2 regions of the Bradyrhizobium sp. LA6.1 genome follow, and region 2 is predicted to be linked to the other one. Evidence: riboswitches for the same ligand, from Rfam matches in the RefSeq annotation. Region 2 holds a riboswitch; the other holds the start of a gene.
The links. Region 2 has a riboswitch for glycine ahead of ABIB99_RS05990 (D-amino acid dehydrogenase). Riboswitches for the same ligand answer to the same signal wherever they lie in the genome.
Positions count from the first base shown of each region.

Region 1: another riboswitch for glycine. It lies ahead of gcvT (glycine cleavage system aminomethyltransferase GcvT); the one in region 2 lies ahead of ABIB99_RS05990 (D-amino acid dehydrogenase).

Region 1 is NZ_JBEPQK010000002.1:344,392-352,221, reverse strand. It holds gene ABIB99_RS05215 (NADP-dependent isocitrate dehydrogenase) at 1-381, shown strand, start outside; gene ABIB99_RS05210 (DUF3455 domain-containing protein) at 480-983, shown strand; gene ABIB99_RS05205 (cyclic nucleotide-gated ion channel) at 988-2,214, opposite strand; gene alaS (alanine--tRNA ligase) at 2,221-4,899, opposite strand; glycine riboswitch at 5,133-5,221, shown strand; gene gcvT (glycine cleavage system aminomethyltransferase GcvT) at 5,365-6,513, shown strand; gene gcvH (glycine cleavage system protein GcvH) at 6,525-6,893, shown strand; gene gcvP (aminomethyl-transferring glycine dehydrogenase) at 7,067-7,830, shown strand, end outside.
Region 2 is NZ_JBEPQK010000002.1:500,562-508,391, forward strand. It holds gene ABIB99_RS05975 (ABC transporter ATP-binding protein) at 1-879, opposite strand, end outside; gene ABIB99_RS05980 (ABC transporter permease) at 894-1,781, opposite strand; gene ABIB99_RS05985 (ABC transporter permease) at 1,802-2,743, opposite strand; gene ABIB99_RS05990 (D-amino acid dehydrogenase) at 2,925-4,226, opposite strand; glycine riboswitch at 4,294-4,408, opposite strand; glycine riboswitch at 4,412-4,515, opposite strand; gene ABIB99_RS05995 (M20/M25/M40 family metallo-hydrolase) at 4,610-5,740, opposite strand; gene ABIB99_RS06000 (ABC transporter substrate-binding protein) at 6,008-7,618, shown strand.

The sequences.
Region 1 (7,830 bases), 160 kb from region 2:
ACGGTCGCGCAGGGCTACGGCTCGCTCGGCCTGATGACCTCGGTGCTGCTCACCCCCGACGGCAAGACCGTGGAAGCCGAAGCCGCCCACGGCACGGTGACCCGCCACTACCGCGAGCACCAGAAGGGCAAGGAGACCTCGACCAACTCGATCGCGTCGATCTTCGCCTGGACCCGCGGCCTGTCGCACCGTGCCAAGCTCGACAACAATGCCGAGCTCGCCAAGTTCGCGAGCACGCTGGAGAAGGTCTGCGTCGACACCGTCGAGGAAGGCTACATGACCAAGGACCTCGCGCTCCTGGTCGGCGCCGACCAGCGCTGGCTCTCGACCACCGGCTTCCTCGACAAGGTCGCCGAGAATCTCACGAAAGCGTTGGCGTAAGCCCGCGCATTATTTTCGTCTGATCGGGGTTAGAGATCATTATGGGCCGCGCTTGGGCGCGGCCCATTCATTTTGACACCCTTGCGCGGAGGCCACCCATGTCCATCATCAAGTTCGCCGTCCCTTGCCTGCTGCTCGCGGCCGTGGCCGGACCCGCCGCAGCCGCGGAGCCGCTCCCCGACGCCATCGCCGCCCCCGGCGAGACCGTCGTGCTCAGCGTCCATGCCGAAGGCGCGCAGGTCTATGACTGCAAGGCAGCCGCCGACGGCAAGCTCGCCTGGGCTTTCCGCGAGCCGGTCGCGACGCTGCTGTCCGAGGGCAAGACCGTCGGCCGCCACTATGCCGGCCCGAACTGGGAACTCGCCGACGGCAGCGCCGTGGCCGGCAAGGCCATCGGCAACGCGCCGGGCGCAACCGCCGCCGATATCCCCTGGCTCAAGCTGGAGGTCGCCTCCCGCCGCGGCAGCGGCATCCTGACGCCGGTCACCACCGTCCAGCGCATCAACACCCACGGCGGCAAGCTCGAGGGTTCTTGCGACAAGGCCGGCGATTTCAAAAGCGCGCCCTACTCGGCCGACTACATTTTCCTGAAGAAGGGCTGACCGCTCAGCGGTCGGTGTCGTCGCGCTCCGCCTGCGCCAATTCTGCCGCCGCAAGATCGCCGGTCTCCTCGAGCCGTGCCTTCGCGGTCTGGTGGACGTGGGCGGCGAGCGTCGGCATGCGCTCGATCAGCGCGTGAAAATCCTGGGCGTCGAGCACGAGCAGCCGCGTCTTGCGCGTCGCCGTCACCGTGCCGCTGCGCTTGGTCTTATGTAGCAGCGCGATCTCGCCGAAGAAGGTGCCGTCGGTGAGGCGCACCTGCTGGCTCGGCAGCGCGATCTCGACCTCGCCGGCAGTGATGAAATACATCGACGAGGCGGTATCGCCACGGCGCACCAATATTTCGCCCTGCTCGATGGTGCGGGCCCGGAGTAACCGCATGATGTCGGCGATCTCCGCGGCCGAAAGATGCGAGAACAGCGGCACCCGCGCCAGCATGCCCCAGGTCACCACGAAATCGCGCCGCCTCACCTCCTCGGCGAAGGCGGTTGAGATGATCGCGACCGGCAGCGCGATCATGGCAAAGCCTGAGATGATCGCGAACACCGAGATGAATTTACCGAGCGGCGTCACCGGCACGACGTCGCCATAGCCGACGGTGCCGAGCGTCACGATTGCCCACCACATCGCGTCCGGAATGGTGCCGAGCTTGCTGGGCTGCACATCACGCTCGATGGCGTAGAGCAGCGAGGCGAAGGTCAGTACCACACCGATCAGGATGACGATGCAGCCGATCAGCGCACGCCGCTCGGCATGGATGGCCGCGAGCAGCGAGCGCATCGCCGGCGAATAACGGATCAGCTTGAAGAACGGCAGCACGCCGAGCCCAGCCAGCGTCGCGTGCCGGCCGGTGGCCAGCACGATCGCGGCCGGCAGGAACGCCATGAGGTCGATGATGCCGAGCGCGGAGAAGGCATAAGAGAGCCGGTCGGACAGCGCGGAGCCGTTGCGCTGGGTGTGCCCCGCCACGGTCCACAGCCGCGCCAGATATTCGAGCGCGAACACGATGACGGCGAGGACGGCGACCGCGCTGAACAGCGTGTCGAACCGCGCGTCGAGCTCCGGCACCGAGGCGAGGATCATCGCGACCACGTCGAGCACGATGACGCTGATGATCACCTGGATGAAGCGCGATCCGATCGAGTAGGCGAGCGGATCGTGCTCCAGCAATTCGTACAGGCGATCCCTTAGGTTGGGATCGGCCGAGCCACGTCCTCGCGGAACGAGGCGCATGGCCGTTTACGCGCCTGCCATCGCTTTTTCGATCGCCGCGAGCGCCTCGGGCGCCTTGGCGCCATCGGGACCGCCAGCCTGCGCCATGTCGGGTCGGCCGCCGCCGCCCTTGCCGCCGAGCGCCTCGGAGGCGACGCGCACCAGGTTCACGGCATTGAAGCGCGCGGTGAGATCCGCGGTGACGCCGACCACGATGCCGGCCTTGCCGTCCTCGGTGACGCCGACGATGGCGACCACGCCGGAGCCGATCTGCTTCTTGCCGTCGTCCGCAAGGCTCTTGAGATCCTTCATCTCGATGCCCTCGACCGCACGCGCCATCAGCTTGACGTCGCCGACCTCGCGCACGCCTGCGGCTGCGCCGTTCCCGACGGATGTACCGCCGCCCATCGCGAGCTTCTTGCGGGCGTCGGAGAGCTCGCGCTCGAGCTTCTTGCGCTCCTCCATCAGGGCTGTGATGCGCGCCGGGACGTCGTCGATCGAGGTGCGCAGCTCGTTGGCCGCGGTCTTCGCCAGCGCCATGGTCTCGTTGGCGTGCCTGCGCGCGTAGTTGCCGGTCAGCGCCTCGATGCGGCGCACGCCGGAGGCGACCGCGCTCTCGCCGGTCAGCGTGATCAGGCCGATGTCGCCGGTGCGCTTCACATGGGTGCCGCCGCAGAGCTCGACGGACCAGCCGAGCGCGTTGGTGCCGCGCTCCCGCGCGGTCCGGCCCATCGAGACGACGCGGACCTCGTCGCCATACTTTTCGCCGAACAGCGCGCGCGCGCCGGCCTCGCGCGCTTCATCGACTCCCATCACGCATGTCGTGACTTCGTCGTTCTCCAGCACCACGTCGTTGGCGATGTCCTCGACGCGGGCAAGCTCTTCCGCCGTGATCGGCTTCGGGTGCACGAAGTCGAAACGCAAACGATCCGGCGCGACCATCGAGCCGCGCTGGGCGATGTGGTCGCCGAGCACCTGGCGCAGCGCCTCGTGGATGAGATGCGTCGCCGAATGGTGCGCGCGGATCGAGGTGCGCCTGCCGTGATCGACCTCTAGCTGCAGCGCGGTGCCGAGCTTCAGCTCGCCGCTCTCGACGGTGCCGACGTGAACGAAGAGATCGCCGAGCTTCTTCTGCGTGTCGGTAACGCGGAACTTGATGCCGCCCTCGCCGCTGAGCACGCCGGTGTCGCCGACCTGGCCGCCGGACTCCGCGTAGAACGGCGTCTGGTTGAGCACGATCGCGCCGGTCTCGCCGGCCTTGAGGCTCGCAGTTTCCTGGCCGTCCTTCACCAGCGCGGAAACCACGCCTTCGGCGCTCTCGGTCTCATAGCCCAGGAATTCGGTGGCCCCGAGCTTCTCGCGCAGCGGGAACCAGATTGCCTCGGAGGCCGCCTCGCCCGAACCCTTCCAGGACTCGCGCGCCTTGGCCTTCTGGCGCTCCATCGCGTCGGTGAACGAAGCTTGATCCACGCCGATGCCGCGCGACTTCAGCGCGTCCTGGGTCAGGTCCAGCGGGAAGCCGTAGGTGTCGTACAGCGTGAAGGCGACGTCGCCGTCGAACATGTCGCCCTTCTTCAGGCCGGCCGATTTCTCGTCGAGAATCGACAAGCCGCGCACCAGCGTCTTGCGGAAGCGGGTCTCTTCCAGCCGCAGCGTTTCCTCGATCAGATTTTCCGCGCGCATCAGGTCGGGATAGGCCTGGCCCATCTCGCGCACCAGCGCCCAGACCAGGCGATGCATCAGCGGCTCTTTCGCACCCAGCAGCTGCGCATGGCGCATCGCGCGGCGCATGATCCGGCGCAGCACATAGCCGCGGCCCTCGTTGGAGGGCAGCACGCCATCCGCGACCAGGAAGGCCGAGGAGCGCAGATGGTCGGCGATGACGCGGAACGAGGCGACGGTCTGCTCGTTCGGCCCGCTGCCGAGCGCGGACGCGGTCGCGTCGATCAGATGGCGGAACAGGTCGGTCTCGAACACGCTGTCGACGCCCTGCATGATGCAGGCCATGCGCTCCAGCCCCATGCCGGTGTCGATCGAGGGACGCGGCAGATCCACGCGCTCCTCCTTCGTCACCTGCTCGTATTGCATGAACACGAGATTCCAGAATTCGAGGAAGCGGTCGCCATCCTCTTCCGGCGAGCCCGGAGGTCCGCCCCAGATGTGATCGCCGCGATCGATGAAGATCTCCGAGCACGGGCCGCACGGGCCGGTGTCGCCCATCGCCCAGAAATTGTCCGAGGTCGGGATGCGGATGATGCGGTCGTCGGAGAAGCCGGCGATCTTCTTCCACAGCCCGGCCGCCTCGTCGTCGGTGTGGTAGACGGTGACGAGCAGCTTGTCTTTCTTGAGCCCGAACTCCCGGGTGATCAGGGTCCAGGCCAGCTCGATCGCCCGCTCCTTGAAATAGTCGCCGAACGAGAAATTGCCGAGCATCTCGAAGAAAGTGAGATGGCGCGCGGTGTAGCCGACATTGTCGAGGTCGTTGTGCTTGCCGCCGGCGCGCACGCATTTCTGCGAGGTGGTGGCGCGCTGATAGGGCCGCTTCTCGACGCCGGTGAAGACGTTCTTGAACTGCACCATGCCGGCATTGGTGAACATCAACGTCGGGTCGTTGCGCGGCACCAATGGCGAGGAGGACACGATCTCGTGGCCGTTCTCGGCAAAGAAGTTCAGAAAGGTCGACCTGATCTCGTTGACGCCGCTCATGTTCATCCAATCGGGTGTGCTTGGACCCGCGATACGCCATCCAAACCGGGCATTTGGGCTGATATCTGCGGGTCAAAGCGCTTTTAGACAAGGCCAGCTGCGCTGTCCAGAAACTGTGCAAGGAGATCAGTGAGTTGCCGCAGGCGCGCAATCCGGTTTGCAATCCCGTTGAAAGCCGCCAGGTGCGCGTTGACAGGCTTGGCCGGCCTGTGGTCTGTACCCATCTGTATCGTACGGCCACGTCGGGAGAGACCGGCTTTGGTGCCGGCGCCGAAGGAGCAACCGCCCCGGAAACTCTCAGGCAAAAGGACCGCGTGGCTTTGACGACATCTGGAAAGAGGCGCCGACGGGCATAGCCCGGACGACGTCCGCCGACGGGATAATACTCTCAGGCACAGCGACAGATGGGGCTTCGACTGGTTGCTACCGGGGAATCGTCCCCGGGGAACCGCCGAGGGCCCCGTGATGCTTGCGCGCGACGACCAAGATTCCCTCAAACGTACGCCCCTTCACGGGCTTCATGTCTCCCTCGGCGGCAAGATGGTGCCGTTCGCGGGCTATGACATGCCCGTACAGTACCCCGCGGGCGTCCTGAAAGAGCACCTCCATACCCGTTCCTCCGCGGGCCTGTTCGACGTCTCCCACATGGGCCAGCTCGCGCTTCGGCCGAAGTCGGGCAAGGTCGAGGATGCCGCCCGCGCGCTGGAGCGGCTGGTGCCGCAGGATATCGTCGCGGTTGCCCCGGGGCGGCAGCGCTACGCCCAGTTCACCAATGCCGACGGCGGGATTCTCGACGATCTGATGGTCGCCAATTTCGGCGATCACCTGTTCCTGGTCGTCAACGCCGCCTGCAAGGAAGTGGACGAGGCGCATCTGCGCGCGCATCTCTCGGATGACTGCATCATCGATTCGCTTCAAGACCGCGCCCTGATCGCGCTGCAGGGCCCGAAGGCAGAAGGCGCGCTGGCGAAATTGTGTGCAGAGGCCCCCGCCATGAAGTTCATGGACGCCGGCCCGCACAAGGTTGCCGGTCTCGACTGCTTCGTCTCGCGCTCCGGCTACACCGGCGAGGACGGGTTCGAGATTTCGGTCCCCGCGGCCGATGCCGAGCGCCTCGCCAAAACGCTGCTGGACAATCCCGATGTGATGCCGATCGGCTTAGGGGCCCGCGACAGCCTGCGGCTGGAGGCCGGGCTCTGCCTCTACGGCCACGACATCGACACCGCCACCACGCCGGTCGAGGCCGCGCTGGAATGGTCGGTGCAGAAGAGCCGCCGCAGCGGCGGCGCGCGCACCGGCGGCTTTCCCGGCACTGATGCGATCCTCGCTCATTTCGATCACGGCGCAAGCCGCCGCCGCGTCGGCCTGCGTACGGAAGGCCGCGCGCCGGTGCGCGAGGGCGCGCTGCTGTTTGCGGATGAAGCGGGCGGCGAGCCGATCGGAAAGGTCACCTCGGGCGGTTTCGGCCCGAGCCTGAACGCGCCGGTCGCGATGGGCTATGTGCCCACGGCATCGAGCGCGCTCGATACAAAACTCTTCGCCGAGGTGCGCGGCCAGCGGCTGCCGCTCACCGTCGCCGCCATGCCTTTCGTGAAAAACACCTACAAACGCTGAGGACTGAGAAAATGACCACGACGCTGTACACCTCCGACCATGAATGGCTGGCCATCGACGGCGACGTCGCCACCGTCGGCATCACCGACTACGCGCAGTCGCAGCTCGGCGACGTCGTGTTCGTCGAGCTGCCCAAAGCCGGCCGTGCCCTGAAGAAGGCGGAAGCCGCCGCCGTCGTGGAATCGGTGAAGGCCGCCTCCGACGTCTACGCGCCTGTCACCGGCGAGGTGCTCGAGACCAACGACGCGCTCGCCGCCGAGCCGGCGCTGGTCAACTCGGACGCGCAAGGCAAGGCGTGGTTCTTCAAGATCAGGATGGCCGACAAGAGCGAGCTCGGCGGTCTCATGGATGAGGCCGCTTACAAGGCACATACGGCGTGAGATGAAGCGAACTCTGACCTCATATTCGGTGTCATCACCCGCCTTGTGCGCACTGGGGCGGGTGATCCAGTACGCCGCGGCTTCTCGGCTCAAGCCGTGACGCCTGCGTTTACTGGATGCCCCGCCTTCGCGGGGCATGACGGCGACAGCGAAATCTAAAGCGAGGACCCATGATGACCGCGCACCGCAAATCCAATGGCGACACCGCCGCCACCTTCGTTCGCCGCCACATCGGCCCGTCGGCGCGCGACGTCACCGCAATGCTGGAGGCCGTCGGCGCCAAGAGCGTCGACGCGCTGATGGCGGAGACGCTGCCGGCCTCGATCCGGCAGACCGCCCCGCTCGATCTCGGCAAGCCCTTGAGCGAGACCGAGGCGATCGCGCACATGGCCGAGCTCGCGCGAGAGAACCAGGTCTTCACCTCGCTGATCGGCCAAGGCTATTCCGGCACGATTTTGCCCGCGGTGATCCAGCGCAACATTTTGGAGAACCCGGCCTGGTACACGGCCTACACGCCCTATCAGCCCGAGATCAGCCAGGGCCGGCTGGAGGCGCTGCTCAACTTCCAGACCATGATCTGCGATCTCACCGGGCTCGACGTCGCCAACGCCTCGCTGCTGGATGAAGCGACCGCCGCGGCGGAAGCCATGGCGCTCGCGGAGCGGCACTCACGGGTCGAAGCCAAGGCCTTCTTCGTCGACAAGGACGTCCATCCGCAGACGCTGGCTGTGATGCGCACCCGCGCCGAGCCGCTGGGCTGGACCCTGATCGTCGGTGATCCCCTCACCGATCTCGACAAATCCGACGTGCTCGGCGCGCTGCTGCAATATCCGGGCTCCTCGGGCGCCGTGCGCGACCTCAGGCCCGCGATCGCGACGTTGAAGGCCAAGGGCGCGCTCGCGATCGTTGCCGCCGATCTCTTGGCCCTGACGCTGCT
Region 2 (7,830 bases):
GAAGAAGGCGCGCTCCTTATAGACCTTGCCGAGCTCGTTGGCCTCCAGCACCACCGGCTCCTTGGTCTCGGGCCGTGCCGCGCGCGGCACCAGGCTCGGCACCGCGGAAAGCAAATTGCGGGTGTACTCCATGGTCGGGTTGCGCAGCACGGTCTCGAGCGGACCGGTCTCGACCAGCCGGCCCTGCCGCATCACGGCGACGCGGTCGGCGATCTCGGCCACCACGCCCATGTCGTGGGTGATGAACAGGACGGCGGTGCCGTGATCGCGCTGGAGGTCGCGGATCAGCGTCAGGATCTGCTTCTGCGTGGTGACGTCGAGCGCGGTGGTCGGTTCGTCGGCGATCAGCAGCTTCGGCTCCAGCACCAGCGCCATCGCGATCATGATGCGCTGGCGCTGGCCGCCGGACAGGCGATGCGGATAGGAGGCGAAGATGCGCTCGACCTGGGGCAGGCGGACCTGCTCCATCATGTCGAGAATGCGCTTCTTCCGCGCCTTGGCGTCGAGATCGGTGTGGGCGCGCAGCACCTCGTCGATCTGACGGCCGACCGGCACCACCGGATTGAGCGCGGTCATCGGCTCCTGGAAGATCATCGCCATCTGCGTCGCGCGGAGCTGGCGCAGGCGGCGATCGGTCGCGGTGAGAATCTCTTCGCCGACGAGCTTGACGCTGCCGCCGGTCGGAACCAGCGTGCCCTTCGGCAGCAGACCCATCGTGGTGAGCGAGGTCACCGACTTGCCCGAGCCGCTTTCGCCGACGAGACACAGTGTCTCGCCCTTATGCACCTGGATCGAGATCCCGTCGATGATGTTGGCGCCCTTCGGCTTCTTGCCGATGGAGACGACGAGGTTGTTGATGTCGAGAACTGGGTTGGTCATCACTTGATCCGTCATCACTTGCCCTCCCGCTGCTTCATGCGGGGATCGAGGGCGTCGCGGGCAGCGTCGCCGATCAAATTGATGCTGAGGATGGCGATCGAGAGCAGCAGGCCCGGCCAGAAGATCAGCGTCGGCTTGAGCTGAAAATACTGGCGGCCCTCGGCCATGATGTTGCCCCAGGTCGGCGTCTCCGGGGAGATGCCGGCGCCGAGGAAGGAGAGGATGGCTTCGGTCAGGATCGCGGAGGCGCAGACATAGGTGCCCTGGACGATCAGTGGTGCGATCGTGTTGGGCATCAAATGTCGCCACATGATCTTCGGCAGACTGGAGCCGACCGAGATCGCGGCTTCCACATAGGGCTCCTCACGCGCGGACAGCACGACCGAGCGCACCAGGCGCGCCACGCGCGGTATCTCGGGGATGGTGATCGCGACCAGCACGGTCCAGATGCTGGCGCCGGACAGCGACACCACGGCGATCGCGAGCAGGATGCTCGGCATCGCCATGAGGCCGTCCATGACGCGCATCAGGACGGCATCGACCAGCTTGAAGAAGCCGGAGACGAGGCCGATCGCAAGGCCGATGACGATCGACAGGATCGCCGAGCCGATGCCGATCAGGAGCGAGATGCGGCCGCCATAGATGACGCGCGACAAGAGGTCACGGCCATAGGCGTCGGTGCCGAGCAGGAACTGCGCCGAGGCCGGCTTCAGCCGCTGCGAGGGCGCAAGCTGGACCGGATCATGCGGCGCGATCAGCGGCGCCAGGATCGAGACCAGCACGATCAGCGCGAGCAAGATCGTGGCCGCCGCGATGATCGGCGTCGAGGTGAGGAATCCGAAACGCGGCCGCAGCGGCGACGTGATCGGAATGGACGACTGGGGAAGGCTATCGACGGACATTTTTGTTGCTATCCTTAGCCCTAGTACCGGATCCGGGGATCGAGCAGCGTGTAGGCGACGTCGATCAGGAGATTGACGACGACATAGATCAGCGACGTCAGCAGGATCATCGCCTGGATGACTGGGTAGTCGCGCGCCAACACCGCGTCCACCGTGAGGCGGCCGATGCCGGGGATGTTGAACACGCTCTCGGTGACGACGACGCCGGAGATCAGCAGCGCAAAGCCGGTGCCGATCACGGTGATGACGGGCACCGCGGCGTTGCGCAGCGCATGGCGCATCATCACGGCGACCTCGTTGATGCCCTTGGCGCGGGCGGTGCGGACGTAGTCCTCACCGAGCACGTCGAGCATCGCCGCACGCGTCATGCGCGCGATCAGCGCGATGTAGATGAAGGAGAGCGCGCAGGTCGGCAGGATGATGCGTTCGAAGAACGGTCCAAAGCCGTTAAAGATGCTGCGGAAGCCCTGCACCGGCACCCAACGAAGGTCGATCGCGAAGACCTCGATCAGGAGATAGCCGACCACGAACACCGGCACGGAGAAGCCGAGCACGGAGAGGCCCATCACGAAACGGTCGATCCAGGTGCCGTGCTTCCACGCCGCGATGACGCCGAGCGGCACGGCGACGATCACGGCGAGAATGATCGTCGAGAGCGCGATCGAGATCGACGGCTCGACGCGCTGGCTGATCATCTTCATGACTGGCAGGTTGGAGATCAGCGACGTCCCGAGATCGCCGTGCAGCAGCTTGTTCACCCAGGTGATGAATTGTACGATCAGCGGCTCGTTGAGGCCGAGCGAGTCGCGGATGCGTTCGAGCCGTTCCGGCGTCGCGTTATCGCCGGCGAGAATTGCGGCGGGATCGCCCGGCGTCAGCCGCAGCAGCAGGAAGACGAACAGCGCGACGACGCCCATCACGGGCACCGCGGCCAGAACGCGGCGAATGAGATAACCTAGCATGCACCTATCTCCGGCTGCGGAACTTGTGGGGCCGGGAGGCCCCCGTGGAATCGGTTCTGTCTATCATGCACGCCTGTCACTCGGGCTGGAAAGCCGGCCGGAGAAGCCGACCTTTCGGGGCAAATTGTGTGCCAAGGGCAGGGCGGTCGCAAGAGGCCGCCGAGCCTCCGATATCGGCCACTCAGGATGCATGGCGGAACTCGCGCTCAACCCTGAGTGAGGGTGCGGTCGGCGGTGCGTTGAGCCCGCGCCAGCCGTCGATGGTCCCGGCAATCATCTGCGCGGTCGCGGCCGACAAGGTCCAGCCGAGATGGCCGTGGCCGGTGTTGAAGAAAACGCCTGGCATCCGTCCTGCGCGCACCACTGGCATCATGTTCGGCATCATCGGCCGCAGCCCGGCCCAGGGCACGACCTTGGACGTTTCGACGCCGGGGAAGTTGCTGCGCACCCAGTCGACCAGCGGCTGCACGCGGTCGGCGCGGATGTCGCGGTTGAAGTCGTTGAATTCGGCGGTGCCTGCGACGCGGAAGCGATCGGCGCCGAGCCGGCTGGTGACGATTTTTGCGGCTTCGTCGAGCAGGCTCACGGTCGGCGTCGCATTGCGGCTTGCGGCAGTGTCGAGCTGAACGGTGATCGAGTAGCCCTTTACCGGATAGACGTTGACGCGCTCGTCGAGCAGGGCGGCGAAGTGACGGCTGGCCACGCCGGCGCAGATCACGACGCCATCCGCCTTCAGCATGCCGCGCGCGGATGCGACAGTGTCACTGGCCGAAAGATCAGCCCAGCCGATGACAAAGCCGCCACCTGCCTGGGCAATGGAATCGATGTTGGCTTCGTGGATAAAGGTCGCGCCGCGCCGCTTGCAGGCTTCCGCAAGTCCGCGCGTGAACTTGTGGATATCGCCGGTCGCATCCGACGGCGTGTAGAAGCCGCCAAAATAGTCCTTGCGCAGCGTCGGCTCGATGGCGCGGATCTCCTCCGGCGTCACCGGGCGGCGATCGAGCCCGCCTTCCTTCAGCAGCGCATTGACCTGCAGGCCGGATTCAAAACCCTTCTTGTCGTGATAGATGTGCAGGATGCCGCGGCGTTCGAGATCGAAGTCGATGCCTTCGCGCTCCGCGATCTCGAACAGATGCTTGCGGGCTTCGATCGCGAGCCGCGTGGTCTGAACCGTGTTGGCGCGGTAGTTGCCGATATTGGCGACGAACTCGCTCATCCACGAATATTTGTGCCAGCTCGGCCGCGGGTTCATCAGCAGCGGCGCATCGCGCCGGAACATCCAGCGCAGGCCTTTCAGGATCGTGGCGGTGCTGTTCCAGACTTCGGCATTGCTGGCGGAGAGCTGTCCGCCATTGGCGAAGGACGTCTCCATCGCGGCGTAGCGGTGCTTGTCGAGCACCGTCACCTTGTATCCGCGTTCGAGCAGGGCATAGGCAGTCGTTACGCCGGTGATGCCGGCGCCGATGATGGCGATATGGGTCATGGCAGGTTCGGGGCTCCCGTGAGTTAGAGTCGGCTAACCGCCGGCCAAAGGCCGTTGGCGGCGCCCCATCTGTCACGGTTACCTGAGAGCTTGATCCGGCGAGGACCTCGGCGAGGTCAGCTCCGGACTATCCCCTTCGGTGGACGTCACGACCACATTGGCCGTGCCGCCTCTCTCCAGATCGTCCTGACGATACGGTCCTTTTGCCTGAGAGTTTCCGGGGCGGTTGCTCCGTCGGCGCCGCAACGAAAGCCTGAACTCTCGTTGCGATCTCTCCCGCATCGTCGCGTGGACAATCGAGCAGTACGATGCGCCTCATTTTTAGACAAGGCTAAATTTAAACCGCGACTGCCAACGCATTGTGCAGTGCGAAGGCTGCGTCGTCAGTCGAGCGCCGCTAGCAAGCCGGCCATCAGGCGCCCGCGTTCAACCAAGCTCTCGACCTCGATGAACTCCTCGAGCGTGTGGCCGTTGCCGCCGCGCACGCCGAGGCCGTCGAGCGTCGGGATGCCCATCGCGCCGGTAAAGTTGCCGTCGGAGCCGCCGCCGGAGCTCGCATGCGGCAGCTCAGTGCCGAGCGATTTGGCGATGCCGCGCGCCTTTTCATAAAGCGCCATGGTGCCGGCATCGGGCTCCCATACGGGGCGCGTGACGCCGCGCGTCACCTTGAACGTGACATCATTGGTCGTGCCCGACAGCGCCAGCATCCGCTCGACGCCGCGATCGAGATCGGCCTGGCGCTTGGCCATGGACAGCGCCTCGCCGGTGGCGGTCGTGGCAACGCAATTGACCCATTGTCCGCCGTGCACGACGCCGACCGAGAAGGTGCAGTCCTCCGTCGTCATCGCGTCAATGGCGAGGATCTGCCGCGCCATCTCGCGGATCGCCGAGCGTCCGGCCGACAATGTCGCGCCGGCATGGCTCGGCCGGCCCGTCGCTTCCAGATTGAACCGCGCGATGGCGTAACGTCCGGTGGTGACACCGTTGTCGGCGCGGCCCGGTTCGGGCACCAGCACATATTTGTTGCGCGCGGCTTCCGCCTCGATGATGTCCCGCGTCGAGGGCGTGCCGACTTCCTCGTCGGGCGTAAACAGCACGGTGATCGGCAGCGGCGTGGTGAAGGACGCACGTGCCAGCTGCCGGATCGCTTCCAGCGAGAGATAGTTGCCGCCCTTCATGTCGTAGATGCCGGGGCCGTAGCACTTGTTGCCCTCGCGCCGCCATTTCAGCTTCTCGATGGTGCCGACCGGATGGACGGTATCCATGTGGCCGGCGATCAGGATGCCCGGCTCGCCCTGTTTCGGATGCGGGAAGCGCGCGCGGATCACGCCGCCGAAGCCCTGTCGACCGCCGATGCGTTCGATCGTCGCACCCATGATCGCCATATCCCGCGCTGCGATATCGAGCATGCGGTTGACGGCACCCGCGTCCCAGGTCGGGCTCTCGCATTCCACCCAGGTGCGCAGGCCCTCGAGCATCGCCTCGGAATCGAAGGGAAGATTGGCTGGATTCATCTTAATGTCTCTCAAGCTTCGAAAGATGGAACGCGCATTGCATTGGCGCGGACGGGACTGGCGGAAAGCGTTGTAGAGCCAAACCGATCTTTGTGGAGCCCGTGGGCGCGCCGCTTGGGGCTGCAGCGAAACCGGATTGACGCGCTCAACACTGTCTGCAAGTCTCGAAAGACAAAGGCATCGCATGAGGTTAGTTCGCCTAAAGAACGAACCGAATGCTCAACCAATAACCTGCCTTTGAACAGTTTCACGTCAGGAGAAACTTTTATGTTGAGCTTGATGCGCCGGGGGCGTCGCGCGTTCGCCTCCACACTTGCGCTATCGGTCGTTGCGCTTTCGACGGCGATGGCCTCGCCGGTACTTGCCGCCGCCAGCAAGACCATCACTGCGGTGATGCATTCGGATCTGCGCATCATCGATCCGATTTTCACCACCGCCTACATCACGCGTGACCATGGCTACATGGTCTACGACACGCTGATCGCGACGGACTCGAACTTCAAGATCCAGCCGCAGATGGCGGACTGGAAGATCTCCGACGACAAGCTCACCTACACCTTCACGCTGCGCGACGGCCTCAAGTGGCACGACGGTACGCCGGTGACGGCGGAAGACTGCGCCGCTTCGCTGAAGCGCTGGGCCGCGGTCGACGGCATGGGCCAGCAGATGATGCAGTTTACTGCGAGCATCGAGGCGACCGACCCCAAGACGATCACGCTGAAGCTGAAGGAGCCCTACGGCCTCGTGCTCGAATCCATCGGCAAGCCGTCCTCGCGCGTCGCCTTCATGATGCCGAAGCGTCTCGCCGAAACGCCGCCAGACAAGCAGATCCCCGAGCAGATCGGCTCCGGCCCGTTCAAGTTCGTGCAGGGCGAATTCCAGCCCGGCGTGAAGGCGGTCTACGTCAAGAACACCGACTATGTGCCGCGCAAGGAGGCGTCGAGCTGGACTGCCGGAGGCAAGCTGGTCAAGGTCGATCGCGTCGAATGGATCACCATGCCGGATGCGCAGACCGCAGTGAACGCGCTGCAATCGGGCGACATCGACTTCATGGAAGTGCCGCCGTGGGATCTGCTGCCCGTCCTTGAAGGCAATGCCGACCTCAAGACCGAGACGCTGAACAAGTTCGGCTACCAGACCCTTGGGCGCATGAACTTCCTCTATCCGCCCTTCGACAATCCGAAGATCCGCCGTGCCGCACTTCTGGCGATGAACCAGAAGGACGTGCTCGACGCGCTCGTCGGCAATCCCAAATACTACAAGATCTGCGGTGCGTTCTTCATCTGCGATACGCCGTTCGCGACCGACGTCGGCTCGGAATCGCTGGTGAAGGGCAACGGCATGGCGGAAGCCAAGAAGGCGCTCGCCGAGTCCGGCTATGACGGTACGCCCGTCGTGGTCATGGTGCCCGGCGACGTCGTGACGCTGAAGGCGCAGCCGACGGTCGCGGTGCAGTTGCTCCGCGAGGCCGGCTTCAAGGTCGACGCGCAAGCGACCGACTGGCAGACGGTGGTCAGCCGGCGCGCCAGCCAGAAGCCTCCGAAGGAGGGCGGCTGGAACATGTTCTTCACCAACTGGGTCAGCGCCGACGTGTCCAACCCGATCGCCAATCTGTCGATCGGCGGGCAGGGCAAGAAGGGCTGGTTCGGCTGGGCGGAAAACGCCAAGATCGAGAAGCTCAAGGACGATTTCGTCCGCGCCGCCTCGCTCGACGATCAGAAGAAGATCGCGACCGAGATCCAGAAGGAAGCCTATGACCAGGTGATCTACGTGCCGCTCGGCCAGTATCTGGCGCCGAGCGCGTGGCGGAAGTCGCTCACCGGCGTGCTCGACGGCCCGGCGACGCCGGTGTTCTGGAACATCGACAAGACCGAGTAAAGCGAGGGCGCGCCAGCGCGCCTTCCCCGAGCGTTACGCGGCGTCGCTGTCATCAGCGGCGCCGTTTTCGTTTGTCAGCCTCGCGTCAGCTTTTAGCTCTTCCAGTGTCCATTTATTGCTATTTGTTTCTGACTTGAAATAGATGTGCGCAGTTCGCACATCACTTCCTTCCTGCATTTGAGTCCCGTGTCGATTGATTTTACATTTCGGGC